Regions from separate parts of the Cryobacterium sp. 10C3 genome, predicted to be linked through region 2. Evidence: predicted binding sites of a transcription regulator. Region 2 holds the regulator's gene; the other holds the start of a gene.

Region 1 (14,296 bases), 680 kb from region 2:
GCTGATCGTCATCAACACTCCAGTTCACTGAGTCGAGGATGGTTGTGCCAGCCCGGACGACGGAGACGTCGGTGAATTGAAGAACGTTGACCATGCATCCATGTTATCTGCCGTCGCCGAGGCGTCGGCACGCCGGGCGGGGCTCAGAGCAACCCGGCGTAGATCTCCCGGGTGCTCGTGGCGATCTGGCTCCAGCTGAACTTTTCCTCTGCCCTGATCCGGCCGGCCCTGCCCATTTCCGCGGCACGATCGGGGTCTGAGACGACCTCCAGGAGGGTGCGGGCGAGGTCGGCGACGAAACGGTCAGGGTCGATCGGCGTGCCGGTGCCATCACTGACCTGGTCGATGGGCACGAGTCGTCCGGTGACCCCGTCGTCGACGACCTCGGGGATGCCGCCGGTCGCCGAACCGACAACCGGGAGGCCGCACGCCATCGCCTCGAGGTTCACGATGCCGAGAGGCTCGTAGACCGAGGGACAGACGAAGACGGTGCCGGCCGTCAGGACGGCGGAGAGGTCGTGCTGGGACAGGTGTTCCGGAATCCACACGACCCCGGTGCGCTCGGCCTGGAGCGCCCTGACTCCAGCGGTCACCTCGGCCATGATTTCTGCGGTGTCCGGTGCCCCGGCGCAGAGCACGAGCTGGACCTCAGGCGGGAGAGACGCTGCGGCACGGAGAAGATACGGGAGTCCCTTCTGCCGGGTGATCCGTCCGACGAACACGACAGAGGGTCGGGTCGGGTCGATGCCGAGCGAACGGACGATGTCCTCGTCCGCGGTCGGCTTCCAGGCCTCGAGGTCGATGCCGTTGTAGACGACGTGCACCCGGGACTCGTCGAGTGCCGGATAGCTGCGGAGGATATCCGCCCGCATTCCCCCGCTGACGGCGATGACGGCATCCGCTGCCTCGAAGGCCGTGCGTTCGATCCAGCTCGAGACCCGGTAGCCTCCGCCGAGTTGTTCGGCCTTCCACGGCCGGAGCGGCTCCAGGCTGTGTGCAGTGACGACGTGCGGGACGCCGTGCAGGAGCTTGGCGAGGTGCCCTGCGCCGTTGGCGTACCAGGTGTGCGAGTGCACGATGTCGGTGCCCGCGGCGTCCTGGGCCATCAACAGGTCGACGCCGAGTGTCGACAGGGCGCCGTTCGCCGTCGCAAGCTCGGCTGGGACGCCGTATGCGAAGGTATTCGGTTCGTCGCGCGGCGAACCGAAGCAGCGCACCACGACGTCGATGTCGGTACGGAGGGCCTTGACGAGCTCAGCGACGTGCACGCCGGCCCCGCCGTAAACCTCTGGTGGATATTCCTTGGTCAACAGATCGACTCGCATGAAAGTAAAACTAGCGCAGCATCGCATCCGACACACCGTTTTCGGGTGGCCACAGGCCCCGGATGCCCTTACTGTAAAGACATGGCATCGAAGAAGATCTTTGGAATCGTACTCGCTGGTGGCGAGGGCAAACGACTGATGCCGTTGACGGAGGACCGCGCAAAGCCGGCCGTTCCGTTCGGCGGCAACTACCGGCTCATCGACTTCGCACTGTCCAACCTGATCAATTCCGGGTTGACCCAGATCGTCGTCCTGACGCAGTACAAGTCGCACAGCCTCGACCGTCACGTCTCCCAGACCTGGCACGTCTCCGGCGGCTTGTTCAACTCATACATCGCGTCCGTGCCCGCGCAGCAGCGCCTCGGCAAGCGCTGGTTCTCCGGCTCCGCGGACGCAATCCTGCAGAGCCTCAACCTGATCCACGACGAGAAGCCCGACATCGTCGTCGTGGTCGGCGCCGACCACGTCTACCGCATGGACTTCAGCCAGATGATCGCGGCCCACATCGCCTCGGGGGCACAGGCGACGGTCGCTGCGATCCGCCAGCCGATCGGCCTCGCCGACCAGTTCGGCGTCATCGAGGTCGACGGGGCCACTCCGGACCACATCCGGGAGTTCCGCGAGAAGCCGAAGGACGCGATCGGCCTCGCCGACGCGCCGCACGAGGTGTTCGCCTCGATGGGCAACTACGTCTTCAACGCCGACGCCCTGATCGAGGCCGTGCTGCGTGACGGAGAACGCACCGACTCGAGCCACGACATGGGCGGGGACATCATTCCCGACTTCGTGTCCCGCGGCGAAGCCGGTGTCTACGACCTCCAGCGCAACGAGGTACCGGGCTCCACCGATCGCGACCGGTACTACTGGCGCGATGTGGGAACCATCGACTCCTTCTTCGAGGCACACCAGGACCTGATCAGCGCGCTCCCGGTCTTCAACCTCTACAACCAGAAGTGGCCGATCTTCAGCCAGCAGCTCAACTCGCCGCCGGCCAAGTTCGTCCGTGACGGGCGTGGTTCGCTCGGCACGATGATCGACTCGATCGTGTCCCTCGGCTGCGTCATCTCCGGCGCCCACATCGAGCGCAGTGTGCTCGGGCCGTGGGTGGCCATCGATTCCGGCGCCCACATCGCGGACTCGATTCTCTTCGACCGGGTGCAGATCCTGCCCGGCGCGACCGTCCGTCGGGCCATCCTCGACAAGAACGTCGTCGTCGCCGCCGGAGCCTCCGTCGGTGTCGACAGGGACCGTGACCTCGCGCGCGGCTTCAGCGTCACCGAGTCCGGCATCACCGTCGTCGGCAAGGGCGTGCACGTACACCCGTGACCCGTCCCACTCGTTTCCTTGTCGTCCTCGATTCCGATTCCACCCTGATTGAAAACGAAGTGATCGAGCTCCTGGCGGATGCTGCGGGCTCGCTCGAACTCGTCGCTGCGGTGACCGAGCAGGCCATGCGCGGTGAGATCGACTTCGCCGAGAGCCTCCGTGCCCGGGTGAAGACCCTCGCCGGGCTGCCGGAGAGCGTCTTCACCGACGTCGGGCTCCTGGTGCGCCCGACTCCGGGCGTGCACGAGCTCATCGCCGGACTGCATGCCCACGGCAGCAGAATCGGGGTCGTCTCCGGCGGTTTCCACGAAGTGCTCGATCCGCTCGCGGAGAGCCTCGGCATCGACCACTGGCGAGCCAACCGGCTCGAAGTCGTCGGCGGCCACCTCACCGGCAACCTCGTCGGGCCGATCATCGACGCAACCGCGAAGGCGGATACCCTCCAGGAGTGGGCGGCGGAACTCGGCGTCGCGCTCCCCCAGACCGTCGCCGTCGGCGACGGAGCGAACGACCTGAAGATGATGCACGTCGCGGGTCTCGGCATCGCGTTCAACGCGAAGCCTCTCGTGCGGGCACAGGCGGATGTCGCGATCGACATCTGCGACCTCAGCCAGGTCCTGCCCATCCTCGGCCTCCGCGGCTAGCACTTCCACTACAGGCGCCGCCGTGTCCGGTGGACTCTAGTCGCGTCTGGGTGGTCCGGTGAGGACCTGGTGGGCGCGGTGCCTGTTCGGTGGCCGCCAGAGTCGTTGCGGATCGATCAACCCAGGGGCCCGCACTTGCGGTGAGCCCTTCACCATGCGGATCTCCCACCCGGAGGTATCGATGCTGTGGTGATGGAACCAGCAGAGTAAGACCCCGTTGTCGACGGTCGTCGGGCCGTCCTTCGCCCAGGGCTTCACATGGTGCACTTCGGCCCAGTGCGCCGGGGCGTTGCACCCGGGGATGATGCAGCCGCCGTCCCGGGCGGTGATCGCCCGGCGCTGGGCCCGGTTGAAGTACCGTCGTTCCGGCCCGAGCTTGAGCACTTCGTTGTTCGCCCCGAAGAGGACCCCTTGGAAGCCGCCGTCACAGATGCGCTGGTGCACCGTCTTGAGCGACACGGGGGCCTCGACCCCGTCGACCCACCCCACCCCGACCCCCGAGGCGAGGTCCGCAGCGTTCACGTGCACCATCACCGTCGGGGCGGACCCGCCCATGCTGGGCGTGTCCTCGTCGCGGGCCGCGTGCTCGAACAACGCCCGGAGGATGTCGGCGCGTTTCTCCCCACTCGTGCGGGTATCCGCCCGGCGCTCCCGGAGCTCTGCCTCGATCACGTCCAGATCCGGGCCCGTGTCGCTCTCGCCGTCCGCGGTCTCGGCGCCGGGGATCATCTGCCCCGAATCCATCAGCGCCTGCTCCTCGGCGGTGGGGAACGCCGGGCGGGCGTGGAAGCTGAGGAAGGCGTCGAAGAGGGTGTTCATCACCCCGAACAGTTCCGGTGTCACTCCGCCCTTCACCGGGTACAACCCGTTCTTGAGTTGTCCGAAGCCGATGTTGGACTTCGCCTCGAACAGGTCCTCGGTCGGGAGGACCCCGTCGGGGTCCAGGGCCGCCTGCCACTGCGCGACCATGCCCCGGATCAGGTCCGTCGTCACCGGCACACCTGCCCCGGCCAAATCCTCGGTCTCCGGGGTGATCAGCCCCGCCGCCGTGGCGACCAGGGCCCGCTCCGCCGTCAACAGGTCATCCGGCGCCACCCGGTGACTGATCACCTGCAACCCCGCCACGATCAACTCCGCCGTCTCCACCCCGATCTCCCCCGCTGCCAGGGCGGCCCCGACGGTCGGGAACAAGGGCGGCAACCAGCTGCTCCCGCCGCACGGCCGCGGCAACACCGCGTCGCCAAGCTTCGTGCGCCGCTTCACCTCCCGGGCCGACACCCGCGTCACCCGGGTGAGGACATCCCACGGGCCCGTGCAGCCCATCCGCCAGGCCAGGCCCTCGCGGCCGAGGACCCGGGCCCGCCGGTCCACATCCGTCGCCGTGCTCACCCTGGCCGCGTCCACTGTCCGCCCGATCGCCTCCACGGTGCTCAGCGCCGTGACCGCTTCTGTGTCGCTGAGCAGCCCGACCGGGATCGCGGCCAGGGCCTCGGCGAGAACCGCCTGGGCCTCGGCGAGACGGGCGACAGCATCCGCATGCACCGACGGCACCGACCCGGCCAGACCCTCCGCGCCCTCCGCGCCCTCGAAACCCTCGACAACCGCAACCGGATGGGCCGACTCGACACCTGCGATGGGCTGATCTCCCGCGACCCCGGAACCGGGTGTCTGCGGGGTGTGTGACTGGGGATCGGAAGCTCCTGCCATACCCCGATTCTACCCCGAATCGAACACGAATGCGAGACTTACTCACATAATTTCAGGCTTCTCATTCCGAGTTTCACACCTGGAAACGAGGGTACCGACCCCTGGCGGACGCTGTGCATGTGACCGGCGCCGTTCGCCAGCGGTGTGACGATCCGTCCGACCTCAGTCGGGGAGTTCAGCGCGGAAGGACGACGAGTTTTCCGCCGGCGGTACCGGCCTCCATGTCGCGGTGGGCCTGCACGATCTCATCGAGCCTGTAGACACGGCCGAGCGGGACGCGCGCGTGACCGGCTGCGACGGCGTCGAGGAAGGCCTGCAACTCCGCTGATGTCAGGTCTGCGGCCTCTCCGGAATACGCGGTGAGGCGCACTCCGTTGGGAAGCCAGTCCATCGGGTAGAACTCGTCGATCGTCCAGGTGTCGGAGAGCATCCCGGTGAAGCAGACGGTGCCTCCGGCTCGCACCGCTCGGAGGGTGTCGCGCAGGACGTTGACGCCGACGAGCTCGACGGCTCCGTCGACACCGCCAGGCACGATCTCCCGCACCCGGCGCGCGACCTCGCCATCGTCGATGATGACGTGGTCGGCGCCTGCAGCCTCGAGCAGGCCGACGCTCGAGGGATTCCGCGTGGTCGAAAGCACCCGCATCCCGCGCAGCGCGCCGAGGGTGGCCAGCGCGAGGCCGACAGAGGACGTTCCGCCGCGGATGAGCAGGCTCTGGCCGTCGGCGGCCTGCAGCCCGACACGCAGCGACCCCGCCGCGGTCTGCAGCATCTCGGGCACGGCACCGAGCACGTCCCAGCCGAGTCCGCTGGTGAAGGGCACGACGATCGCGGCCGGCACCGACACGTATTCGGCGTAACCGCCGTCGAAGGAGCGGCCCATGCCGCCCATCATCGCGGCCACCTGGGCGCCGACGGGATACTCCCCACCCGGGGCATCCGCTATCGTTCCGACCGCTTCGATCCCAGGAATGCGCGGAAACGAGCCGGTCGACGCGACACCGGAACGGAAGTGGAGTTCGGACCGGTTGAGCCCGAAGGCCTCAACCCGGATCAGCACCCATCCGGGTCGCGGCGTCGGCATCGGCACGTCACGGACGCGCAGAACACCGGGGTCACCAGGCCCGTCGACGACAACCGCCCGCATTGTCGCCGTCATTGTCGGTCTCATGGCGGAGGTCAGTGACCCATTCCGAGTCCGCCGTCGACCGGGATCACGGCGCCGGAGATGTAACCGGCGTCGTCGCCCGCGAGCCACGTGACGACCTTGGCGACCTCGGCGGGGAAGCGAAGCGTCCTGCCGGGATGTTCTTCTTGTATTCGGCCTGGACGGCCTCGGAAAGCTCCGCGGTCATCTCGGTCTCGATGAAGCCGGGTGCGACGACGTTCGCAGTGATGCCGCGGGCGCCGAGCTCGCGGGTGACCGAGCGGGCGAGCCCGACGAGCCCGCTCTTGGAGGCGGAGTAGTTGACCTGCCCGGCGGAACCGTAGAGGCCGACCACGCTCGAGATGAGCACGATCCGGCCGAACCTGGCCTTGAGCATGCCCTTGGATGCGCGCTTGACGACGCGGAAGGCACCGCTCAGGTTCGTGTCGATGACGGAGGTGAAGTCGTCTTCCGTCATCCGCATCAGAAGGGTGTCTTTGGTGATGCCGGCGTTGGCCACGACCACTTCAACCGGTCCGAGGGACGCTTCGATCTCGGTGAACGCGGCGTCGATCGATGCGGCGTCGGTGACGTCGGCACGTACCGTGAGGCTGCCCTCTGGGCCGGACCCGGAGCGGGCCGTGACCGCGACGCGATGGCCCTGGCGCACGAATTCTTCGGCGATGGCAAAGCCGATCCCACGGTTGCCCCCGGTCACGAGAACGGTCCTGACGGAGGGCATACGGTTCCAATCTATTCCCAGCGAACGACCAGCCGTACGCACGTATATTCCAGTTTACGGTGTCATCCCACAGACCGGGCGAGACGTAGGCTTATCAGGCAAAATCTCCACCGGTTGACCGAAGCGATGAGAGTATGAAACAGCAGTCGATCACGTCCCTGCCTCCGTCTCCGGAGGCCGAGCGACGCGCCCGGATGATCAAATACTCGGTGACCATGGGCATCCGGATGGTGTGCATCGTCCTGATGCTCTTCGTGCACGGCTGGTGGCTCCTGGTCTGCGCCGCCGGAGCGATCCTGCTCCCCTATTTCGCGGTCATCGTCGCAAACGTCCACGGAAACGGCGCGGGAACCGCCGTCGTCCGCCCGGGAGCCGTTCAGCTCTACCGCGGTCAGTCCTCGACCAGTCCTGAATCCTCGTCGGCCGCCCAGTCGCCACCCGGGCAAGCCTCCGACCGGCCGGCGCCGACTCACGACCCGTCCCGCGGCCCGGGTACGGACGAATGATCGGTTTCGACGACGACCTCGACGTACCGCGTTGTTCGAGGGCCGGCTGCCGGGAGGACGCGCAGTGGCGCATCGACTGGCGCAACCCGCGTATCCATACCGCTGACCGGGTCAAGACCTGGCTCGCCTGCCCGGAGCATGTCGAGTATCTGCGGGAATTCCTGGGTGCCAGGGACTTTCCGGTGGCCGTCTTCGCGCTCGAAGCTGCACCGGAAACAATACCGGGCCGCCCGGCCGCAGGGACGGACCCGTCGTGACCGGCTGGAAGTTCGCCTTCACCCGCAGGTGGGCCGGATACCTCGTGCTCACCATCATCTTCGGCGCCGCCTGCGCCGGCCTCGGTATGTGGCAGTTCGCCAGGCGCAACGAGGCCCTCGTCGAGATCAACAAGGTCGACGCGAACTACGACCACATCCCGGTGAGCCTGACCGAAGCACTTCCCACTCTCGATTCCTTCAACGAGTCACAGAAGTGGCTGCCGGTGACGATGACGGGAACGTACCTCGTCGCCGATGAGCTGATCGTGCGGAATCGCCCGTTGAACGTGCACCCGGGCTTCGAGGTGCTCACGCCGCTGCTCCTCGCTGACGGCACGGTCTTCGTCGTCGATCGTGGCTGGGTCCCCACCGGCGAGACGGCGGAGGCCCCCGGCCCGGTTCCCGCAGCGCCGACGGGTGAAGTCACGGTCATCGCCAGGCTCAAGGCCGGAGAACCGACCCTTCCCGGGCGCACGGCGAGCGGGAACCAGATCGCCACGATCCACCTCGCCGACGTCGCCGACCGGGTCGGCGCACCCACGTACACCGCGGCATACGGCCTGATGGCCTCCGAGGATCCCGCGCCGGCCACCCGGCCGGCCGGCGTGACCAGGCCGGTCGCGGACGAAGGCTCGCACCTGTCGTACGCGTTCCAGTGGATGCTGTTCGCCCTGCTCGGCTTCATCGGGCTCGGCTGGGCGGTGCGGCAGGAATTCCGCTCTCTCAACGCGGACGACCCCGAAGAGCGCGCGCGCGCAGAGGAACGCGCCCGCCGTGCGGCCGCCAAGCCGCGTACGGACGCAGAGGTCGAAGACGACCTCATCGACAGCACGCACTGACAGACAGTACGCACCGACCGATAGCGGAAGCTAGGCGAGCATGATCAGGTCGAGGTAGTCCTTGTTCCAGTGGTCCTCTGTGCCCTCCGGCATAATCAGCACGCGTTCCGGGTTGAGCGCCTCGACGGCGCCCTCGTCGTGGCTGACCAGAACGACGGCACCCTCGTAGTGCGCGAGCGCGTCGAGGATCTCGTCACGGCTCGCGGGGTCGAGGTTGTTCGTCGGTTCGTCGAGGAGTAACACGTTGGCGCCGGAGACCACGATCATCGCGAGGGCAAGCCTGGTCTTCTCTCCACCGGAAAGAACCCCGGCCGGCTTGTCGGAATCGTCACCGGTGAACAGGAACGAGCCGAGGACCCGGCGGGCTTCCATTTCGGTGATGTTCGGCGACGAGGACACCATGTTCTGCAGAACGCTGCGCTTGACGTCGATGGTCTCGTGTTCCTGCGCGTAGTACCCGATGCGGAGACCGTGGCCGGGGACGATCGTGCCGGTGTCCGGCTTGTCGACGCCCGCGAGCATCCGCAGAAGCGTGGTCTTGCCCGCACCGTTGAGGCCGAGGATGACGACCTTGGACCCGCGGTCGATCGCGAGGTCGACAGCTGCGAAGATCTCGAGGGAACCGTAGCTCTTCGAGAGGTCGTTCGCCATCAGCGGGGTGCGGCCGCACGGGGCCGGCACGGGGAAGCGCAGCTTGGCCACGCGGTCGACGGCGCGCACGGCGTCGAGTCCGGAGAGCAGCTTCTCAGCCCGGGCGACCATCTGGTGGGCCGCTGCCGCCTTGCTCGCCTTGGCGCCGAACTTTGCGGCCTGCAGCTGCAGGGTGGACGCCTTCTTCTCGGCGTTGGCGCGTTCCTTCTTACGACGGTCGGCGTCTGCGAGGCGCTGGCGCTGGTAGTTCTTCCAGTTCATGTTGTAGATGTCGATGACCATGCGGTTGGCATCGAGATAGAACACCCGGTTGACGGTCTCGCCGACGAGTTCGATGTCGTGGGAGATGATGATGACGCCGCCGCGGTAGTTCTTGACGAACTCGCGCAGCCAGGCGACGGAATCGGCGTCCAGGTGGTTGGTCGGTTCGTCGAGGATCATCGTCTCCGCGGCGGAGAACAGGATGCGGGCGAGCTCGATGCGGCGGCGCTGGCCGCCGGAGAGGGTCTGCAGCTCCTGGTCGAGGATCCGGTCCGGGAGGTTCAGGTTGCTCGCGATCGAGGCCGCCTCCGCCTCCGCTGCGTAGCCGCCGAGGGCGTTGAACTGGTCGGTGAGGTTGCCGTAGACCTTCATGGCCTTCGCGGCGACCTTGGGGTCGTCGCTGCCCATGTCGAGGCCGGCCTGGTAGAGGCCGAGGGAGATCGTGCCGAGGCCGCGGGCGTCGAGGATACGGGTGCGCGCGAGCATGGTCGGTTCACCGGAGCGCGGGTCCTGCGGAAGGTAGCCGATCTGGCCGGAGCGGTCGATCTGGCCGTGGGTCGGCATCGTCTCGCCCGCGAGCGTCTTCGTGAGGGTCGTCTTTCCCGCACCGTTGCGGCCGACGAGGCCGATCTTGTCGCCGGCGGAGACGCGGAAACTGACGTCTTCCATGAGCACGCGCGCCCCGACTCTGATTTCGAGGTTTTGCACACTGAGCACAGCAATAGTCCGTTCGGAAGGTTCGTGGGAGGGGTTCGGCCCGACCGGGCCAGCTATCTAGTATATTCTCGCGCGGCGACGGGGAGGGACGCTCAGAAAAGTGTGGCCCGGAGCGTGTTCCCGAGCCACTCCCGGTAGGCCCCGAGGGACCAGTCCAGATCGAGCACGAGGGAGCGGTAGACCTGCGGGTGGGCGAGCGCCCAGATCGCCGCGGCCGCCTCGTGGTCGCTGAGGCCGCTGCGCAACGCATGGCGGTCGCGCAACGCCGTTGCCGTCTCGCTGAAGTTGTGCAGCAACCGTGCGGACTGGCGCAGCTCGAGACGCGCCACGTCGGCATCGACCCCCGCGGCCTGCGCGACGACCCTCCGCAGGGCGGCGGTGCGCACGTTCGTCTCGACGCACCAGTCGACGAGGAGGCGGATGATGTCGGTCGCCGAGCGCGGTCCGCTCGCCTCCCGGGGTGACGCAACCGGATCCTGGAGCGCGGACTCCCCACTGCCCGACGGCTCCGTGGCACCACGCTCGAGTACCGCCGCAAGCACGTCGGCCTTGAGGCCCACGGAATTGTAGATGGTCTGCACCGCGACACCGGCCTCCGCGGCGATCGCCGCGATGGATGCCGCGATGTACCCGCGCTCGAGCATGAGGCGCTCGGCCGCGTCGAGGATGACCGTCCTGGTCGCCTCGCTTTGCGCCGATCGACGGCTCGGCCGCGTCCTTCCGGGGAATCCATCTCATTAGCATAGCGTTCCAATGAGTGGAGGAGCATACTAATTCAGTCGCGGGCGCGGGGATGCCGCCGGCCGACGGCATCCGCCGATTAACGCAGTGTCGCCCCGGATCGAAATCCGGGGCGACACTGGGCGGGTGATACTGGGGCGACGGTCAGATCGCGAAGCCGAGGGCGCGCATCATGTCACGGCCGTCGTCGGTGATCTTCTCAGGGCCCCACGGCGGCATCCAGACCCAGTTGATCCGGAACTGGTCGACGACCCCGTCGAGCGCTTCGGCGGTCTGCTCCTCGAGCACGTCGGTCAGCGGGCAGCCTGCCGAGGTCAGGGTCATGTGGATGATCAGGGCGTCGTTCTCGTCGTCCCAGCCCAGGTCGTAGATGAGGCCGAGGTCGACGACGTTGATGCCGAGCTCGGGGTCCATGACGTCTTTGAGCGCCTCTTCGATCTCATCGAATCGCTCGGGTGACAGCGTTGAAACCATGCGGTCAGCCTACGTTCGAATCGACGAGAAAGCGATCGTAGCCTTCGTCCTCGAGCCGGTCGGCAAGCTCGGGTCCGCCCTGCTCCGCGATCCGCCCGTTGACGAACACGTGCACGAAATCGGGCTCGATGTAGCGCAGGATGCGGGTGTAGTGCGTGATCAGGAGGATGCCGAGTCCGGTGTTCGCCTTGGCGCGGTTGACGCCCTCCGAGACGATCTTGAGCGCGTCGACGTCGAGGCCGGAGTCGGTTTCGTCGAGGATCGCGAACTTGGGCTTGAGCAGTTCGAGCTGCAGGATCTCGTTGCGCTTCTTCTCACCACCGGAGAAGCCCTCGTTCACGTTGCGCTCCGCAAAGCTCTTGTCCATGCGCAGGTTCGTCATGGACTGGCGGACGTCCTTGATCCAGGAACGGATCGCGGGCGCTTCGCCGTCGATCGCGGTCTTGGCGGTGCGCAGGAAGTTGGTGACGGTGACTCCGGGGATCTCGACCGGGTACTGCATCGCGAGGAAGAGGCCGGCGCGGGCGCGCTGGTCGACGGTCATGGTGAGGACTTCCTCACCGTCGAGCAGGATCGAGCCGCTGTCGGCGTGGTACTTGGGGTGGCCGGCGATCGTGTACGCGAGGGTCGACTTGCCGGAACCGTTTTGGCCCATGATGGCGTGGATCTCACCGCTCGTTGATCGTGAGGTTGACACCCTTCAGGATCTGCTTGGTGCCCTGGTCGGTCTCGACGCTGACGTGCAGGTCCTTGATCTCAAGAACTGACATGGATTCTCTGGTCTCTTTCATTCAACGGCGCGCAGGCGCCGGTACGTGTGGGGGTTACGCGGTGACGTAGTGCGGGGTCGGGTCGATGAAGACGTCGCCGTTGATCAGCTCGACCGTGAACACCGGAACGGGTTCGTAGGCGGGCAGGTTGAGCGGGCGACCGCTCTTCAGGGAGAACTTGGAGCCGTGTGCCCAGCATTCGACCGTGTCGTCTTCGACGAATCCCTCGGAGAGGGAGATGTCGCCGTGCGTGCAGGTGTCGCCGATCGCGAAGACGTCGCCGGCGCTGTCCCGCACCACGACGATGGGGACTCCGTCGATCTCAACCTTGACGGCCTGATTCTCTTCGAGTTCGTCGAAGGCGCAGATCTTCGTGGACGCCATGGTCAGTTCTCCTTGGTTGTTGCGGGTGCGCGGACCTCGTCGGTGCTGCGCAGTTCGGCTTCGATGGCCGCCTGGAGGCGGTCTTCGAGCGGTTGGGATCCGATGTGCTGCACGATCTCGCTCAGGAAGCCGCGCACGACGAGTCGCCGGGCCTCGTCTTCCGTGATTCCGCGGGACTGCAGATAGAACAGCTGCTCATCGTCGAAGCGGCCGGTCGCACTCGCGTGCCCGGCGCCCTTGATGTCACCCGTCTCGATCTCGAGGTTCGGGATCGAGTCCGCGCGGGTGCCTTCGGTCAGCACGAGGTTGCGGTTCTGTTCGTAGCTGTCGGTTCCGGGAGCATTGCGCCCGATCAGGACGTCGCCGATCCAGACCGTCCGAGCGCCTGCGCCCTGCAGGGCGCCCTTGTAGGTCACCCGGCTGCGGCTGTTCGCGGCGTCGTGGTGCACGTACACCTGCTGTTCGAGGTGCTGGCCGGCATCCGCGAAGTAGAGACCGTAGAGGTCGGTGTCGGAGCCGGGACCGGCGAGGCGCACCGAGGGGTTGACCCGCACGATGCTGCCGCCGAGGGACACGACGACGTGCTTGAGGTAGGCGTCGCGGCCGACGGATGCGAAGTGGTTGGCCAGCTGAACGGCACCGGTGTTCCACTCCTGCAGCGTGACGACCGTGAGGTGCGCGGATTCGCCGACGATGATCTCGAGGTTTTCGGTGAGGCGTGCGTCGCCGGTGTTCTCGAGGATGATCGTCGCCCGGCTGAACGGCCTGGCCTCGATGATCGTGTGGGCGCCGCGCGGGCCGGTGCCGAGACGGGCCCGGGTGATCGTGATCTCCTTGTCCTCTTCACCGGTGACGGTGATGGCCAGGGCCTTCTCGAAGCTCGTCCAGGCGTTGGCGGCGGCTCGTTCCTCCGGGGCGCCGACCGAACCGATGCGGGCGTCATCGCGCCCGACCCAGTCGATCGCGACACCGTCGGTCGGGGTCGAGTCGACGTCGTAGGCTGCGCCGTCGAGCTCGCCGGCCGTGAGGTCGGTGAACTTGGCGACCGGTGAGAGCTTCCATACGGCCTCGCGCCCCGTGACGGGGGCGAAGTCGGCGACGTCGACGCTCTTGAAGCGGTCGTTCCTGGTCTGCACGGGGACGAAGCCGAAGCGTCCGTCCGAGTGCGCCTTGATGCCGTGCTGTTCGCTGGTGGGCAGTGCTGCTGTTGTTGAAGTCGGGGCGGCGGACATTTAGCCGACGGATCCTTCCATGCCCATTTCGATGAGCTTGTTGAGTTCGAGGGCGTACTCCATCGGGAGCTCCCGTGCGATCGGTTCGATGAATCCTCTGACGATCATGGCCATGGCCTCGTCCTCGGGCATACCGCGGCTCATCAGGTAGAACAACTGCTCCTCGCTGACGCGGGAGACGGTGGCCTCATGGCCGAGCTGCACGTCGTCGACACGGATGTCGATGGACGGGTAGGTGTCGGAGCGGGACTGGGTGTCGACGAGCAGCGCGTCGCAGCGCACGGTGTTCGCGGAGTGGTGCGCACCGGCATCCACCCGGACTTCACCGCGGTACCCCGAGCGGCCGCCGCCGCGGGCGATGGACTTGGACACGATCGAGGACTGCGTGTACGGGGCCATGTGGATCATCTTGGCGCCGGCGTCCTGATGCTGGCCGGGACCGGCGAAGGCCACGGACAGGGTTTCGCCCTTGGCGTGCTCGCCCATCAGGTAGATCGACGGGTACTTCATGGTGACCTTGGAGCCGATGTTGCCGTCGATCCATTCCATGGTCGCGCCCTCTGCGGCTGTTGC
Region 2 (14,296 bases):
GGCGAGACGAAGATCGAACTCGACCGTCGTCGCATCCACACCCGGATGTCCCGGCTGCGCAAGCAGATCCTGGCCATGAAGCCGGCCCGCGAGGCCAAGCGCGCCAACCGCAAGCGCAACGCCGTGCCCTCCGTCGCCATCGTCGGCTACACCAACGCGGGCAAGTCGAGCCTGCTCAACCGGATCACGCGCGCCGGCGTGCTCGTCGAGAACTCCCTCTTCGCCACGCTCGACGCGACCGTCCGGAAGTCGACAACGAGCGACGGCCGGCTGTACACGCTGACCGACACCGTCGGCTTCGTCCGCAACCTGCCGCACCAACTCGTCGAGGCCTTCCGGTCGACCCTTGAAGAGGTCGCCGACGCCGACGTCATCGTGCACGTCGTCGACGCCTCCCACCCCGACCCGGCGAGCCAGCTCGCGACGGTCCGCGAGGTCATCGGTGAGGTCGGCGCCCGGGAGATCCCTGAGCTCGTCGTCTTCAACAAGAGCGACCTCGTCACGGACGACGATCGTCTCGTGCTGCGCGGCCTCTGGCCGAAGGGCATCTTCGTCTCCACCCGCACGGGTGAGGGCGTCGACGAGGTGCTCGCCGCGATCGCCGGACTGCTTCCGCGCCCGTCCATCGAACTCGACCTGCTCATTCCCTACGAGCGTGGCGACCTGATCGCGATGCTGCACGCCCAGGGCACGGTGCTCACGACGGACTACGCCGAAACCGGCACCCGGGTGCGCGCCCTCGTCACGACGGAGATCCAGTCCCAGTTCGCACCGTTCGCCGTCGCACCGGCGGCCGCCGTGCCCGCCGTCGCAAGCTGAACCAGGTAACGAACGGTCACACTCGTGCAATCCGATTAAGGGATTGCTAGAGTTTTCTTCAATCGTTGCCGACGGATTTCTTCCGCCGGCATGGAGCGACAGCCGAGCCCGGCACCCGCCCGCGAACACCCGCCAGGGCTTTCTGGCGGTCCGCGGCCGCCCGGCCATTCAGTGCACACACTGGCTACTGTCGAATGAGGAATGAATGTCCACTCCAACGGACTCCGCCCGCACACGGCGCATCCCCTTTTCGTTCGAGCTGTATCCGCCGAAGACGGATGCCGCAGCATCCGCTCTCGCGACGACGATCGACCATCTCGCAGCGGCGGGCCCCGACTTCCTCTCGGTCACCTACGGGGCCAACGGATCCTCACGCCGCTCCTCGCTCGACGTTCTCAGCCGCATCCTCCGCACGACGAACGTCGAAGCGATGGCCCACCTCACCTGCGTCGGCTCCACCCACGACGAGGCGAACCGGCTGATCCGCGAATTCCTCGACGCCGGAGTGCGCAGCTTCCTCGCCCTCCGCGGCGACCCCCGGCAGGCACGAAGGAGGGCGAGGCGTTCCTCGGCGACTTCGGCAGCGCCGCCGAACTCGTGCAGCTCATCCACCGGGTTCAGGCCGAGAAGTCCCCGTACCGCGAGACGATCATCCCCGGTATCCCCGCCGCACGCGCCGTCAAGCCCGGCCACGAGAAGGTGCGGATCGCCGTTGCGGCGTTCCCGAACGGCCACCCCCGGTCACGTTCCTCGGCGCAGGATATCGACACCCTGCTCGCCAAGCAGGCCGCGGGCGCGAACCTCGGCATCACCCAGCTCTTCTTCCACGCCGACCACTTCCTGAGCTTCGTCCAGCGCGCCAGGGAAGCCGGAGTGCTCTTCCCGATCCTGCCCGGCATCATGCCGGTGACCAGCCCGGCCAGGCTGCGGCGGATCATCGAACTCTCCGGTGAGCAGATGCCGGCAGACCTGTCCATCCGGCTCGAGATCGAACCGACCAAGGAAGGACAGCGTGAGATCGGCATCCAGCACGCCGTCGACCTCGCCAGCCAGGTGATCGCCGGGGGAGCGCCCGGTCTGCACCTCTACGCCTTCAATCAGCACGAGACCGTACTGGAGGTGCTCGACGGCTGCGGCCTGCTCGGCGCGCCGGCTCCGGTCCGGACACCGACGGCACTGCCCACGATCGTGTAACCCGGCCTGGCGCCCCGCCCCGCCCCGGTCGCCAGCGCCGCTCCCGCTCCACCGAACGCCGTACGGGCGCCTCGGATTTCCGTCGCGCCCGAAAGCACCCTGCACGCCGCGGCATCCGCCCCACACACCACCCGCCAGCATCCGCTGCACCGCCCAACCGCAAAGGAAACGTTATGACCAGCACTGCCCCGTTCCCCGCAGGCACGATCCTCGGCTATCCGCGCATCGGCCCGCGCCGAGAACTCAAGAAGGCCGTCGAATCCTTCTGGGCCGGCACATCGAGCGCCGTCGAACTCGAGGCCGCCGCGGCCGGACTCCGTCAGGCCACCCGCGACCGCCTCGCCGCCCTCGGCCTCGGCCGCACCGACTCCGCCATCCCGGAGTCGTTCTCCTACTACGACCAGATGCTCGACGCGCTCTGCACGGTCGGCGCCGTGCCCGCCCGCTTCGCCGGACTCGTCGACGCCGACGGGCACATCGACCTCGCCGGATACTTCACCCTCGCCCGCGGCGAGGGGGACAGCCTCCCGCTCGAGATGACCAAGTGGTTCGACTCGAACTACCACTACCTCGTGCCCGAGATCGGGCCGGAAACGGAGTTCTCCCTCTCGAGCGACCGGATCGTGCGCGAATTCGAGGAGGCACGCGCCGCCGGCTTCCTGACCCGGCCCGTCATCGTCGGCCCGGTCACGTTCCTGCTGCTCAGCAAGCCGAGCGACGAAGCCCCTGCGGGCTTCGAGCCCCTCGACCGGCTCGATGACCTCATTCCGGTGTACGCGACCCTGCTGCAGCGCCTCGCCGACGCCGGTGCCGAGTGGGTGCAGCTCGACGAACCCGGCCTCGTCAGCGAGAGCATCCACGTGCCCCGCGCCGAGACCCTCAGCGCCGTGCAGTGGGCGTACGGGACCCTCGGGCACCTCGCCCAGCGTCCGGCGATCTTCGTCGCTGCCCCCTACGGCAGCCTCGACGACGCCCTGCCCGTGCTCGCCGGCGCACCGATCGAGGCCATCGGCCTTGATCTCGTCCGCGGCACGCTCCCCGAGACCGCCCCAGGGCTGGACGGGAAGACCCTCGTCGCCGGTGTCATCGACGGGCACAACATCTGGCGCGGTGACCTGGCGGATGCCTTCGCTCAGGTCACCGGGGCCGGCGCACTGTCGCCGCGGATCGCCGTCTCGACCTCGACGAGCCTCCAGCACGTCCCGCACACCGTCGCGGACGAGACCGCGCTCGGCGCCGAACTCGTGAGCTGGCTCGCATTCGCCGACGAGAAAGTCGGCCAGGTTGTGACCCTCGCCCGCGGCCTGGCCGACGGACGGGAGGCCATCAGCGCCGAACTGGACGCTGCGACCGGCGCACTCGCCTCCCGCAGCGCCGCCCCCGGCGTCCGCGACGGTGCCGTGAGGGCCCGTGCCGCGGAGCTCACCGACGCCTCGTACAGCCGAGGGGTTTACGCCGACAGGCTCGCCGCCCAGGAGGCCGCACTCGCGCTGCCCTTCCTGCCGACGACGACCATCGGCTCCTTCCCGCAGACCGGGGAGATCCGCCGTGCCCGCGCCCGTTTCCTCACCGGAGTGCTCAGCGACGCCGAATACCGCGACCTGATGCGCGCGGAGATCGCCAGGGTCGTCGCCCTGCAGGAGGAGATCGGCCTCGACGTGCTCGTGCACGGCGAACCCGAGCGCAACGACATGGTGCAGTACTTCGCCGAGAACCTCGACGGCTTCGCGGTCACCGAGAACGGCTGGGTCCAGTCCTACGGCAGCCGCTGCACCCGCCCGTCCATCCTGTGGGGCGATGTCTCCCGCCCGAAGCCGATCACCGTCGACTGGTCGACCTACACGCAGGGGCTGACGGCGAAGCCGGTCAAGGGCATGCTGACCGGCCCGGTCACCATCCTCGCCTGGTCCTTCGTGCGCGACGACGAGCCCCTCGGCGAGACGGCGCGCCAGGTCGCCCTCGCCCTCCGCGACGAGATCGCCGACCTCGAGGCCGCCGGAATCGGCATCATCCAGGTCGACGAGCCGGCCCTGCGCGAACTGCTTCCGCTCAAGAAGGCCGGCCACGCAGACTACCTCGACTGGTCCGTCGGCTCGTTCCGGCTCGCGACCGCCGGGGTGCGGGACGCCACCCAGATCCACACCCACCTCTGCTACTCCGAGTTCGGTGTCGTGCTCGAGGCGATCCGCGCTCTCGACGCCGACGTGACGAGCATCGAGGCGGCCCGCTCCCGGATGGAGGTCGTGACGGACATTCAGGCCAATGGCTTCGACCACGGCATCGGCCCGGGCGTCTACGACATCCACTCACCGCGGGTGCCGGGCGTTGCCGAGCTGACGGAGCTGCTCGACCGTGCCGTCGCCGCCATCCCGGCCGGTCAGGTCTGGGTGAACCCGGATTGCGGGCTCAAGACCCGCGGCTACGCGGAGACGGTCGAGTCTCTCGGAAACATGATCGAGGCGACCCGCATCGTGCGCGCCCGCCTCGCCGCAGGCGTGCCCGCCCTCGCCTGATCCTCCTCGCGGCGAACACCCGCCGCGCGCGACGCGCCGTTTGCGCCGCTTCGCGCCAGGCTTGCCTGGCGCGAAGCGGCGCAGTTGGCGCGCACGGGGGATCTACAGGGAGCTACAGGGAACGCAGGACGGCGACGATCTTGCCGAGGATCTCGGCGTGGTCACCGAGGATCGGCTCGAAGTTGGTGTTCCTCGGCAGCAGCCAGGTGTGGCCGTCACGCTGCCGGAAGACCTTCACCGTCGCCTCGCCATCGAGCATCGCGGCGACGATCTCGCCGTTCTCCGCGGTCTTCTGCTGGCGGACGACGACCCAGTCGCCGTCCATGATCGCGGCGTCGATCATCGATTCGCCGACGACCTTGAGCATGAACAGCTCGCCCTTGCCGACGAGCTGGCGCGGGAGCGGGAAGATCTCGTCGACCTGCTGGTCGGCCATGATCGGAACACCGGCCGCGATCCGCCCGACGAGCGGCACCATTGCCGCGTCGCCCACCGGGGTACCCTGCTGGAAGTTCTCGGCGGCGCCGGCCGCGGTGTCCTCCGGCGACTGCGGCAGCTCGATCAGGACCTCGAGCGCCCGGGGCCGGTTCGGGTCCCTGCGCAGGTAGCCGCTCAGCTGGAGCTGGTTGAGCTGGTGGGTGACGCTCGACAGCGACGACAGGCCCACGGCGTCACCGATCTCCCGCATGCTCGGCGGATAGCCGCGCTGGCCGACAGAGCGCTGGATCACGTCCATGATCGCGCGCTGCTTGTCGCTGAGGCTCTTCCTCCGACGTGTTCCGCCGCGCTCGGGGGAACTGCCGGCGAACGGGGTCACGCTGTCCGGGGTCACGCTGTCCTGGGTCACGATGTCGCTCCTGTCGGTGGCGGTGGACGGTGGCGGGCGGTCGCCCCGGTGGATGCCGTGAGGCGACCGTATCCGAATGTCAGTGGTCGCTGGTTGAGTTCACACCAGTCAATCGAAACTGTAACCAGCCTGGGGCGAAGTGCAGACATTCATTCGAGTGTGTCGTGTACTTCACCCCAATAATAACCGGAGAAAGTCTTGATTGTTCGAACAATCGAATATATATTCGGAACATAGCTTCGTATCCGGCTCTCCCGGCCGAGAGCCGGATACGAATACACAGGAGGCAGACATGAGCACAACAATCGAGCTGGTCCCGGGGGCGCACACCCGGCTGCGCATCACCCGGCGCGGTCGTGCCGTGCTGACCGCGATCGCCGGCGTCCCCCTCGTCGTCGGCGCGCTTGCCCTCGCCCTCAACGGCGGCCTCGCCGCCGCAGACGGCAGCACCTTGAGCGGCAGCGGCATGAGCGCCGACGCGGGTGGAAGTGCGACGACCTTCGACTACGTCACGATCCAGTCGGGCCAGTCGTTGTGGCAGCTTGCCGAGCGCATCGCCCCTTCTGCCGATCCGCGCGAGGTCATCGCCGAGATCGTCAACCTGAACCAGCTGCCCTCCGAGAGCGTGCAGCCGGGCCAGCGCTTGGCTCTCCCTGCCGAATACTGAGCAAGCCGGATACTGAGCAAGCCGGACAGTGAGCAAGCCGGATACTGAACCACCGGAGTACTGAGCAAGCCAAATACTGAACCACGGGCAATATGACCCGCCGGTGCTGAGGCCCATCGGTAACATGGGGGGAGTGACCAGTCTCAACGACCTGCCTCTCCGCGACAATCTTCGCGGGCTCACTCCCTATGGGGCGCCGCAGCTGCACGTGCCGGTCGCGCTCAACGTGAATGAGAACACCCACGGCATCCCCGAGGACGTGGCCGTCGACATCGCCGCAGCACTGGCCGCCGCTATCCGGGGGATCAACCGGTACCCGGACCGGGAATTCACGGAACTGCGCGAGGCGATGGCCCGCTACCTCGGACACGGTCTCACCCGTCAGAACATCTGGGCGGCCAACGGCTCCAACGAGGTTCTCCAGCAGGTGCTGCAGGCCTTCGGCGGGCCGGGACGCACCCTCCTCGGTTTCGCCCCCACCTATTCGATGTACCCGTTGCTCGCCTCGGGAACCGGAACCCGCTGGGTCGCCGGTGACCGCGACGCCGACTTCGAACTCACCCCGGAACGCGCCGTCGACTGGGTCAACCGGGTCAATCCCGACCTCGTCTTCCTGTGCTCCCCGAACAACCCGACCGGCACCCCGCTCTCTCTCGACGTGATCGCCGCCGTCTACGACGCCTGTGACGGCATCGTGGTCGTCGACGAGGCCTACGCCGAATTCGCTCCGGTGGGAACGGCATCCGCTCTCACCCTGCTGCCCGGCAGGGAACGCCTGCTGGTCTCCCGCACGATGAGCAAGGCCTTCGCATTCGCCGGGGCCCGGGTGGGCTACCTCGCCGCCGACCCGGCCGTGACGGATGCGCTGCGGCTCGTGCGCCTGCCGTACCACCTCTCCGCGCTGACCCAGGCCGCGGCCGTCGCCGCTTTCGCGCACACGCCGGAGATGCTGCGCATGGTCGACGACATCCGCGGCCAGCGCGACCGCCTCGTCACCGAGCTGCACCGGCTGGGCTACCGCCCCTTGCGGAGCTGGAGCAATTTCGTGCTGTTCGGCGGGGTCTCCGACCCGCGCGGAACCTTCGAGGCGCTGCTCGCCGAGGGCATCCTCGTGCGCGACGTCGGGATCCCCGGCCACCTGCGGGTCACGGCCGGCACCGAGCGCGAGACGAGCGTATTCCTCGACGCCCTCGAAGCACTGGGCCACGCGTAACCGCCCGGGCCAATAAACTAGCCGCATGAGCTCACAGTCACCGGCCGCACAGTCATCGACCGCACAGGCCCGCATCGCGCACCTGCAGCGGGAGACGAGCGAGTCGAGCATCGACCTGACGATCAACCTCGACGGCACCGGCGTCTCCGACATCCACACCTCGGTGCCGTTCTACGACCACATGCTCACCGCGTTCGCCAAGCACTCGCTGACCGACCTCACCGTGCGCGCGTCGGGGGACATCGAGATCGACGTGCACCACACCGTCGAAGACGTCGCCATCGTGCTCGGACTCGCCATCCGGCAGGCGCTCGGAGACAAGTCCGGCATCTCCCGCTACGGCGACGCGCTCGTGCCCCTCGACGACGCCCTCGCCCAGGCTGTCGTCGACATCTCCGGCCGCCCGTACCTCGTGCACACCGGGGAGCCTGCCGGCTTCGAGTTCCACCTCATCGGCGGACACTTCACCGGCTCGATGGTGCGCCACGTCTTCGAGGCGATCGCATTCAACGCGGCCCTCACCGTGCACGTCACCGTGCTCGGCGGCCGTGACCCGCACCACATCGCCGAGGCCGAATTCAAGGCCTTCGCCCGCGCCTTCCGTCAGGCCAAGGCCTACGACCCGCTCGTCTCCGGCATCCCCTCGACCAAGGGCGCCCTGTGACGAGCGTCGTCGTCTTCGACTACGGCACCGGCAACGTGCACTCGGCCGTCAAAGCCCTCGAACTCGCCGGCGCCGACGTGACCCTGACGAGCGACCGCCGCACCGCCCTCGAGGCTTCCGGCCTCGTCGTGCCCGGCGTCGGAGCGTTCAGCGCCGTGATGAGCGCCCTCACCGCCGTGCGCGGCGACGAGATCGTCGACCGCCGCATCGCCGGGGGACGGCCGGTGCTCGGCATCTGCGTCGGCATGCAGGTCCTGTTCGAGCACGGCGTCGAACGCGGCTCGGACACCGAGGGACTCGGCGAATGGCCCGGCACCGTCGCCCAGTTGCCCGCCAAGATCCTGCCGCACATGGGCTGGAACACCGTCACCCCCGACCCGGACTCGCGCCTCTTCGCCGGCATCGAGGACGAGCGGTTCTACTTCGTGCACTCCTTCGCCGCCCAGGAGTGGACGCTCGAGGTCACGCCGCCGTTCCCGCGGCCCCGGCTCACCTGGGCGGAACACGGCGGACCGTTCCTCGCCGCTGTCGAGAACGGACCGCTCTCCGCGACCCAGTTCCACCCGGAGAAATCGGGCGAGGCCGGCATCCGCCTGCTGAAGAACTGGATCGGTACCCTGCGGGACTGACCGTCCCCTCTCGCTTTTGTTCGGCGGCCCGGCCGCACCCATCCCTGATCTGAGGACTACCGTGACTGAAACCACCCCCGCCTCGTCCTGCTCCCGGCTGTCGACGTCGCAGACGGCAAGGCCGTGCGCCTCACCCAGGGCGAGGCCGGGACCGAGACCAACTACGGCGACCCCGTCGACGCCGCCCTCGACTGGGCGAGGCAGGGCGCCGAGTGGATCCACCTCGTCGATCTCGACGCGGCCTTCGGGCGCGGCACGAACACCGACGTGATCAGCCGGGTCATCCGCGAGGTCTCCGGAGTCAAGATCGAACTGTCCGGCGGGATCCGCGACGACGCCTCCCTGCAGGCGGCGCTCGGCGCGGGCGTCAGCCGGATCAACCTCGGCACGGCGGCCCTGGAGAACCCGGACTGGGCTGCCCGCGTGATCGCCGAACACGGTGACCAGGTCGCCGTCGGCCTGGACGTGCGCGGCACGACCCTTGCCGCCCGCGGTTGGACGAAGGAAGGCGGCGACCTCTGGGAGGTGCTCGCCCGCCTCGAGGAAGCGGGCTGCTCCCGTTACGTCGTGACCGACGTCACCAAGGACGGTACTCTGCAGGGTCCGAACCTCGACCTGCTCCGGCAGGTGCTCGCGCACACCGACCGTCCCGTCGTCGCCTCCGGCGGCATCTCGAGCCTGGCCGACCTCGTCGCCCTGCGCGAGCTGGTCCCGCTCGGACTCGAGGGCGCGATCGTGGGCAAGGCGCTCTACGCCGGCGCCTTCACCCTCGGTGAGGCCCTGGATGTCGCCGGCCGTTAATCTCGGATCGACCGGCCTCCCCGGGGGCCCAGAAGGCCAGGGAGGCCCCGGTCGCGCCGGCGTCCCTGCCGACTCCGCCGGGCAGCCCTGGGCCGGCCGTGCCTTCGAAGCCAACGACCACGCCGACGACGACGGATCGGCCCCGCTCGACCTCCTCGCCGCCCTCGCCCGCTACCGCGACAGGGAGTCCGGGGAGGAGGCCGTCGTCGACGCGATCCGCTCGTCCCGGCTGCTGATCCCGCTCGTGACGGCGCTCGGCGACTCCGGGCACACCGACGCCGGTCTCCTCGTCGACAAGACCCAGGAACTCTCGGTCATCACGGTCGCCGGACCGGACGGTCGGAACGTGCTCCCGGTGTTCACCTCGGCCGAAGCCATGGCAGCGTGGAACAGTGCGGCGCGGCCGGTGCCGGCCGACGGCATCCGGATCGCCCTCGCCGCGGCACAGGAGAACACCGACCTCGTCGTGCTCGACCCGACCGCGCCGACCGAATATGTCGTGCGGAGGCCGGCCCTGTGGGCGATCGCGCAAGGCCAGCCCTGGACGCCGAGCTACGCGAGCCGCGCCGTCGCCGACGCCTTCGCGGCGTCGATCACGAGCGAGCTGAGCGTGCTCGGCGTCGCGCTCTCCGCCGGCGACCCGCTCGGCCGGCTCGCCGGGCCAGAGCTCGTGGTGCGCCTCGAGCTCGTCGACGGCCTGACCCGCGCCGAACTCGACGCGACGCTCGCCCGGCTCGCCGCGCGGTGGTCGGCGAGCGACACGATCGCCACCCAGGTCGATTCCCTGCGCGTGCAGCTCGCCGCGTCACGCTGACCGGGCCGGTCGCTGGGGCCGATTGTCAGGGGTGGGCGGGAAGATGGAGAGATGACCGAGGTCCTGCAGAGATTCTCGCCCGCCACCCGGGCCTGGTTCGGCCAGGCCTTCGCCGCGCCGACCGAGGCCCAGCTCGGCGCCTGGGACGCCATCTCCCGTGGCTCGCACGCGCTCGTCGTGGCCCCGACCGGCTCGGGCAAGACCCTCGCGGCCTTCCTGTGGGCCATCGACCGGCTGGCGACGCCGGCCCCTGAGTCTTCCGCGGCCACGGATGCCGCAGGGACGGTCGCCGCCCCGCTGCCGCGCACCCGGGTGCTCTACATCTCCCCGCTCAAAGCGCTCGGCGTCGACGTGGAACGGAACCTCCGCGCTCCGCTCGTCGGCATCACCCAGGCGGCGGCCCGGCTCGGCTTCCCTCCGGTCACGGTGACCGTCGGCGTGCGCTCGGGGGATACCCCGGCCGCCGACCGGCGCAGCCTCGTCAAGACGCCCCCCGACATCCTGATCACGACCCCCGAGTCGCTCTTCCTGATGCTCACCTCCGCCGCCCGTGACTCCCTGCGGGGTGTCGACACCGTCATCATCGACGAGTGCACGCCGTCGCGTCGAGCAAGCGCGGCGCCCACCTCGCCGTCTCTCTCGAACGCCTCGACGAGCTGCTCGCGCGGCCGGCGCAGCGGATCGGTCTCTCTGCGACCGTCCGCCCGGCCGCGGAGGTCGCCCGGTTCCTCGGCGGCGCCGCCCCCGTGCAGATCGTCAATCCTGCCGCGGGCAAGCGCTTCGACCTCCGCGTCGTCGTCCCCGTCGACGACATGACGCAGCTGGGCCCCGTTCCCGAACGGGAGGGGTCGACAGCGGCCGCCGCGCCGCAGGCCGGTTCGATCTGGCCGCACGTCGAAGAAGCCATTGTCGACGAGGTGCTCGCGCATTCCTCGTCCATCGTCTTCGCGAACTCGCGCCGCCTTGCCGAGCGACTGACCGCGCGCTTCAACGAGATCTACGCCGGGCGCCTGGCGGATGCCGCGGAGCAGGCCGCGGGCGAGCTCGCGCCGGTCGGGGCAGGGGTCGCACCGGCATCCGCTGCCGAGGGCGCTGCAGCGGGCGCAGCCGGTGCGGGCTCAGACGGTGCGGGCTCAGTCGGTGAAGGCTCAGCACGCGGTTCAGCGGGCCCTGTGCGGCCGCCGGCAGACCTGATGGGAGCGAGCGGCCAGAGCGCAGGGGCCGAGCCCCTGCTCGCCCGCGCGCACCACGGCTCGGTGAGCAAGGAACAGCGTTCGATGATCGAGGAGGACCTCAAGGCCGGGCGGCTGCGCTGCGTCGTCGCGACGTCGAGCCTCGAACTCGGCATCGACATGGGTGCCGTCGACCTCGTCGTGCAGGTCGAGTCTCCGCCCTCTGTCGCGAGCGGGCTGCAGCGGGTCGGCCGCGCCGGGCACCAGGTCGGCGAGATCTCCCGCGGCGTCATCTACCCCAAGCACCGTGCCGACCTCATCCACGCCGCCGTCGCCGCCGAGCGGATGGTCGCCGGACTGATCGAGTCGATCGCGGTGCCCTCGAACCCGCTCGACATTCTCGCCCAGCAGACCGTCGCGGCGGTGGCGCTCGAGCCGATCCAGGCCGAGGACTGGTTCGACATCGTGCGCCGCAGCGCCCCATTCCAGGGCCTGCCCCGCTCGGCATACGAGGCAACGCTCGACCTCCTGGCCGGGCGGTACCCCTCCGACCAGTTCGCCGAGCTCCGCCCCCGGATCGTCTGGGACCGCGACACCGGCCTGCTCACCGGGCGTCCCGGCGCGCAGCGCCTCGCCGTCACAAGCGGCGGCACCATTCCCGACCGCGGGCTTTTCGGCGTCTTCATGGTCGGCGGCGAGCAGACCACAGGGCGTCGTGTCGGCGAACTCGACGAGGAGATGGTCTACGAATCCCGGGTCGGCGACGTCTTCGCACTCGGCACGACGAGCTGGCGGATCCAGGAGATCACCCACGACCGGGTGCTCGTGCTCCCGGCGTTCGGCGAGCCGGGGCGGCTGCCGTTCTGGAAGGGTGACGGCCTGGGCCGGCCGGCGGAACTCGGCGAGGCCGTCGGCGCCTTCGTCCGGGAGGTCTCCGCGTTGCCGGAGGCCGCCGCCCGGGTCCGCTGCGCGGCCGGGGGCTCGATGAGCGCGCCGCGAACAACCTCCTGGTCTTCCTCGCCGACCAGCGCGCGGCCACCGGCCAGCTGCCGACCGACCGCACCCTCGTCGTCGAACGGTTCCGCGACGAACTCGGCGACTGGCGGGTGATCCTGCATTCCGCATACGGCATGCAGGTGCACGCGCCGTGGGCGCTCGCGGTCGCCGCCCGGGTGCGGGAACGCTACGGGCTCGACGGCGGGTGCGTCGCAAGCGACGACGGAATCGTCGCGCGCATCCCCGACACCGACGCCGAACCGCCCGGCGCCGAACTCTTCGTCTTCGAGGCGGAGGAGATCGAGCAGCTCGTGACCGATGAGGTCGGCGGCTCCGCCCTCTTCGCCGCCCGGTTCCGTGAGTGCGCCGCCCGCGCCCTGCTGCTCCCGAAGTACAACCCCGGCACCCGGTCGCCGCTCTGGCAGCAGCGGCAGAAGGCCGCCCAGCTGCTCGAGGTCGCCCGCACGTTCCCCACTTTCCCGATCATCCTCGAGACCGTGCGGGAATGCCTGCAGGACGTGTACGACCTGCCGGCCCTGCTCGACCTCACCCGCAAGATCAACAGCCGCACGATCCGCCTCGTCGAGACCCGCACGGAGACCCCGAGCCCCTTCGCGAGCACCCTGCTCTTCGGTTACGTCGCCGCGTTCATGTATGAGGGCGACTCACCGCTCGCCGAGCGCCGGGCCACGGCGCTGTCCCTCGACTCGAGCCTCCTCGCGGAGCTGCTCGGCAGGGTCGAACTGCGAGAGCTCCTCGACCCCGCCGTGATCGAGCAGACGGATGCCGAACTCCAGCGCCTGCCCGCCGACCGGCACGCGCGGGGCGTCGAGGGTATCGCCGACCTCCTCCGCCAGCTCGGGCCCCTCACGACCGAGGAGGTCGCCGCCCGGCTCGATACCCAGGACGACCCCGACGCCGAAACCGGCCTGCTCGAGCTCGTCGCCGCACGCAGGGCACTCAGGGCCGGGTTCGCCGGCCGCCAGTGGTGGGCCGTGATCGAGGACGCCAGCCGGCTTCGCGACGCCCTCGGCGTTCCGGTGCCGCTCGGGGTGCCCGCCGCCTTCACCGAGGCCGTGCCAGACCCGCTCGGCGACCTGGTCAGCCGGTACGCGCGGACGCACGGCCCGTTCACGGTGGCGGATGTCGCCGACCGCTTCGGTCTCGGTCCGGTCGTCGCCCTCGGGGCGCTGCGACGTCTCGCCGGCACCCGCCGGGTGATCGAGGGCGAGTACCGGCCGCACGGCACCGGCAGCGAATGGTGCGACGCCGAGGTTCTGCGCCGACTCCGCAGGCGGTCCCTCGCGGCGCTCCGCCACGAGGTCGAGCCCGTCGATCAAATCACGATGGGCCGGTTCCTGCCGTCCTGGCAACATGTAGGCGGACGGCTGCGCGGCGTCGACGGCGTCGCATCCGTCATCGAACAGCTCGAGGGGGCCCGCATCCCGGCGTCCGCCTGGGAATCGCTCGTGCTGCCCGCCCGGGTGAGCGACTACCGGCCGGCGATGCTGGACGAACTCACCAACGCGGGCGAGGTGCTCTGGGCGGGGGCAGGCACCCTCGCGGGCAACGACGGCTGGATCAGCCTGTACCTCGCCGAGACCGCCGCGCTCACCCTGCCGCCGCCAGCCCTCGTCGAGACCACGGAGCTGCAGCGCGAGGTGCTCGCGACCCTCGGCGGCGGGGGAGGGTTCTTCTTCCGGCAGCTCGCCGACGCGGTCGGCAGCCAGGACGACGTGCTCCTCGCCGACGCCCTCTGGGACCTGGTCTGGGCCGGCCTCGTCGGCAACGACACCTTCGCCCCGGTGCGGGCGCTGCTTTCCGGAGGCCGCACGGCGCACAGCACCCGGAGGGCGGTGCCTCGGGCACGCCTGCACGGCGGCCGCGGGTTTGCCCGGTCGGCGATGCCGTTGCGCGGCGGACCGCCGACGGTGTCCGGCCGCTGGTCGATCGTGCCTGTCGCCGAC

Evidence for each region. Region 2 encodes LexA, which represses DNA repair genes until DNA is damaged. Its sites were predicted from a motif close to TCGAACANNTGTTCGA; they were not measured.
Region 1: the regulator LexA is predicted to act here: its motif matches at 5,022-5,037, upstream of RGU41_RS06395 (HNH endonuclease signature motif containing protein).

The regions. Positions count from the first base shown of each region.
Region 1 covers NZ_JAVIWF010000002.1:1,202,373-1,216,668, reverse strand. Annotated here, with positions in the region: gene RGU41_RS06415 (ABC transporter ATP-binding protein) at 1-94, opposite strand, end outside; gene glgA (glycogen synthase) at 144-1,325, opposite strand; gene RGU41_RS06405 (glucose-1-phosphate adenylyltransferase) at 1,407-2,651, shown strand; gene serB (phosphoserine phosphatase SerB) at 2,648-3,295, shown strand; gene RGU41_RS06395 (HNH endonuclease signature motif containing protein) at 3,332-5,002, opposite strand; gene RGU41_RS06390 (zinc-binding dehydrogenase) at 5,178-6,161, opposite strand; partial or broken gene RGU41_RS06385 (SDR family oxidoreductase) at 6,182-6,819, opposite strand; gene RGU41_RS06380 (DUF3099 domain-containing protein) at 7,026-7,397, shown strand; gene RGU41_RS06375 (hypothetical protein) at 7,394-7,654, shown strand; gene RGU41_RS06370 (SURF1 family protein) at 7,651-8,493, shown strand; gene RGU41_RS06365 (ABC-F family ATP-binding cassette domain-containing protein) at 8,524-10,122, opposite strand; gene RGU41_RS06360 (TetR family transcriptional regulator) at 10,215-10,790, opposite strand; gene RGU41_RS06355 (metal-sulfur cluster assembly factor) at 11,008-11,337, opposite strand; partial or broken gene sufC (Fe-S cluster assembly ATPase SufC) at 11,342-12,107, opposite strand; gene RGU41_RS06345 (non-heme iron oxygenase ferredoxin subunit) at 12,162-12,491, opposite strand; gene sufD (Fe-S cluster assembly protein SufD) at 12,494-13,723, opposite strand; gene sufB (Fe-S cluster assembly protein SufB) at 13,724-14,296, opposite strand, start outside.
Region 2 covers NZ_JAVIWF010000002.1:1,882,954-1,897,249, reverse strand. Annotated here, with positions in the region: gene hflX (GTPase HflX) at 1-819, shown strand, start outside; partial or broken gene RGU41_RS09860 (methylenetetrahydrofolate reductase) at 1,025-1,315, shown strand; gene RGU41_RS09855 (methylenetetrahydrofolate reductase) at 1,417-2,013, shown strand; gene metE (5-methyltetrahydropteroyltriglutamate--homocysteine S-methyltransferase) at 2,187-4,526, shown strand; gene lexA (transcriptional repressor LexA) at 4,639-5,262, opposite strand; gene RGU41_RS09840 (LysM peptidoglycan-binding domain-containing protein) at 5,666-6,040, shown strand; gene RGU41_RS09835 (histidinol-phosphate transaminase) at 6,174-7,253, shown strand; gene hisB (imidazoleglycerol-phosphate dehydratase HisB) at 7,279-7,917, shown strand; gene hisH (imidazole glycerol phosphate synthase subunit HisH) at 7,914-8,546, shown strand; gene priA (bifunctional 1-(5-phosphoribosyl)-5-((5-phosphoribosylamino)methylideneamino)imidazole-4-carboxamide isomerase/phosphoribosylanthranilate isomerase PriA) at 8,670-9,347, shown strand; gene RGU41_RS09815 (SseB family protein) at 9,331-10,161, shown strand; partial or broken gene RGU41_RS09810 (DEAD/DEAH box helicase) at 10,213-14,296, shown strand, end outside.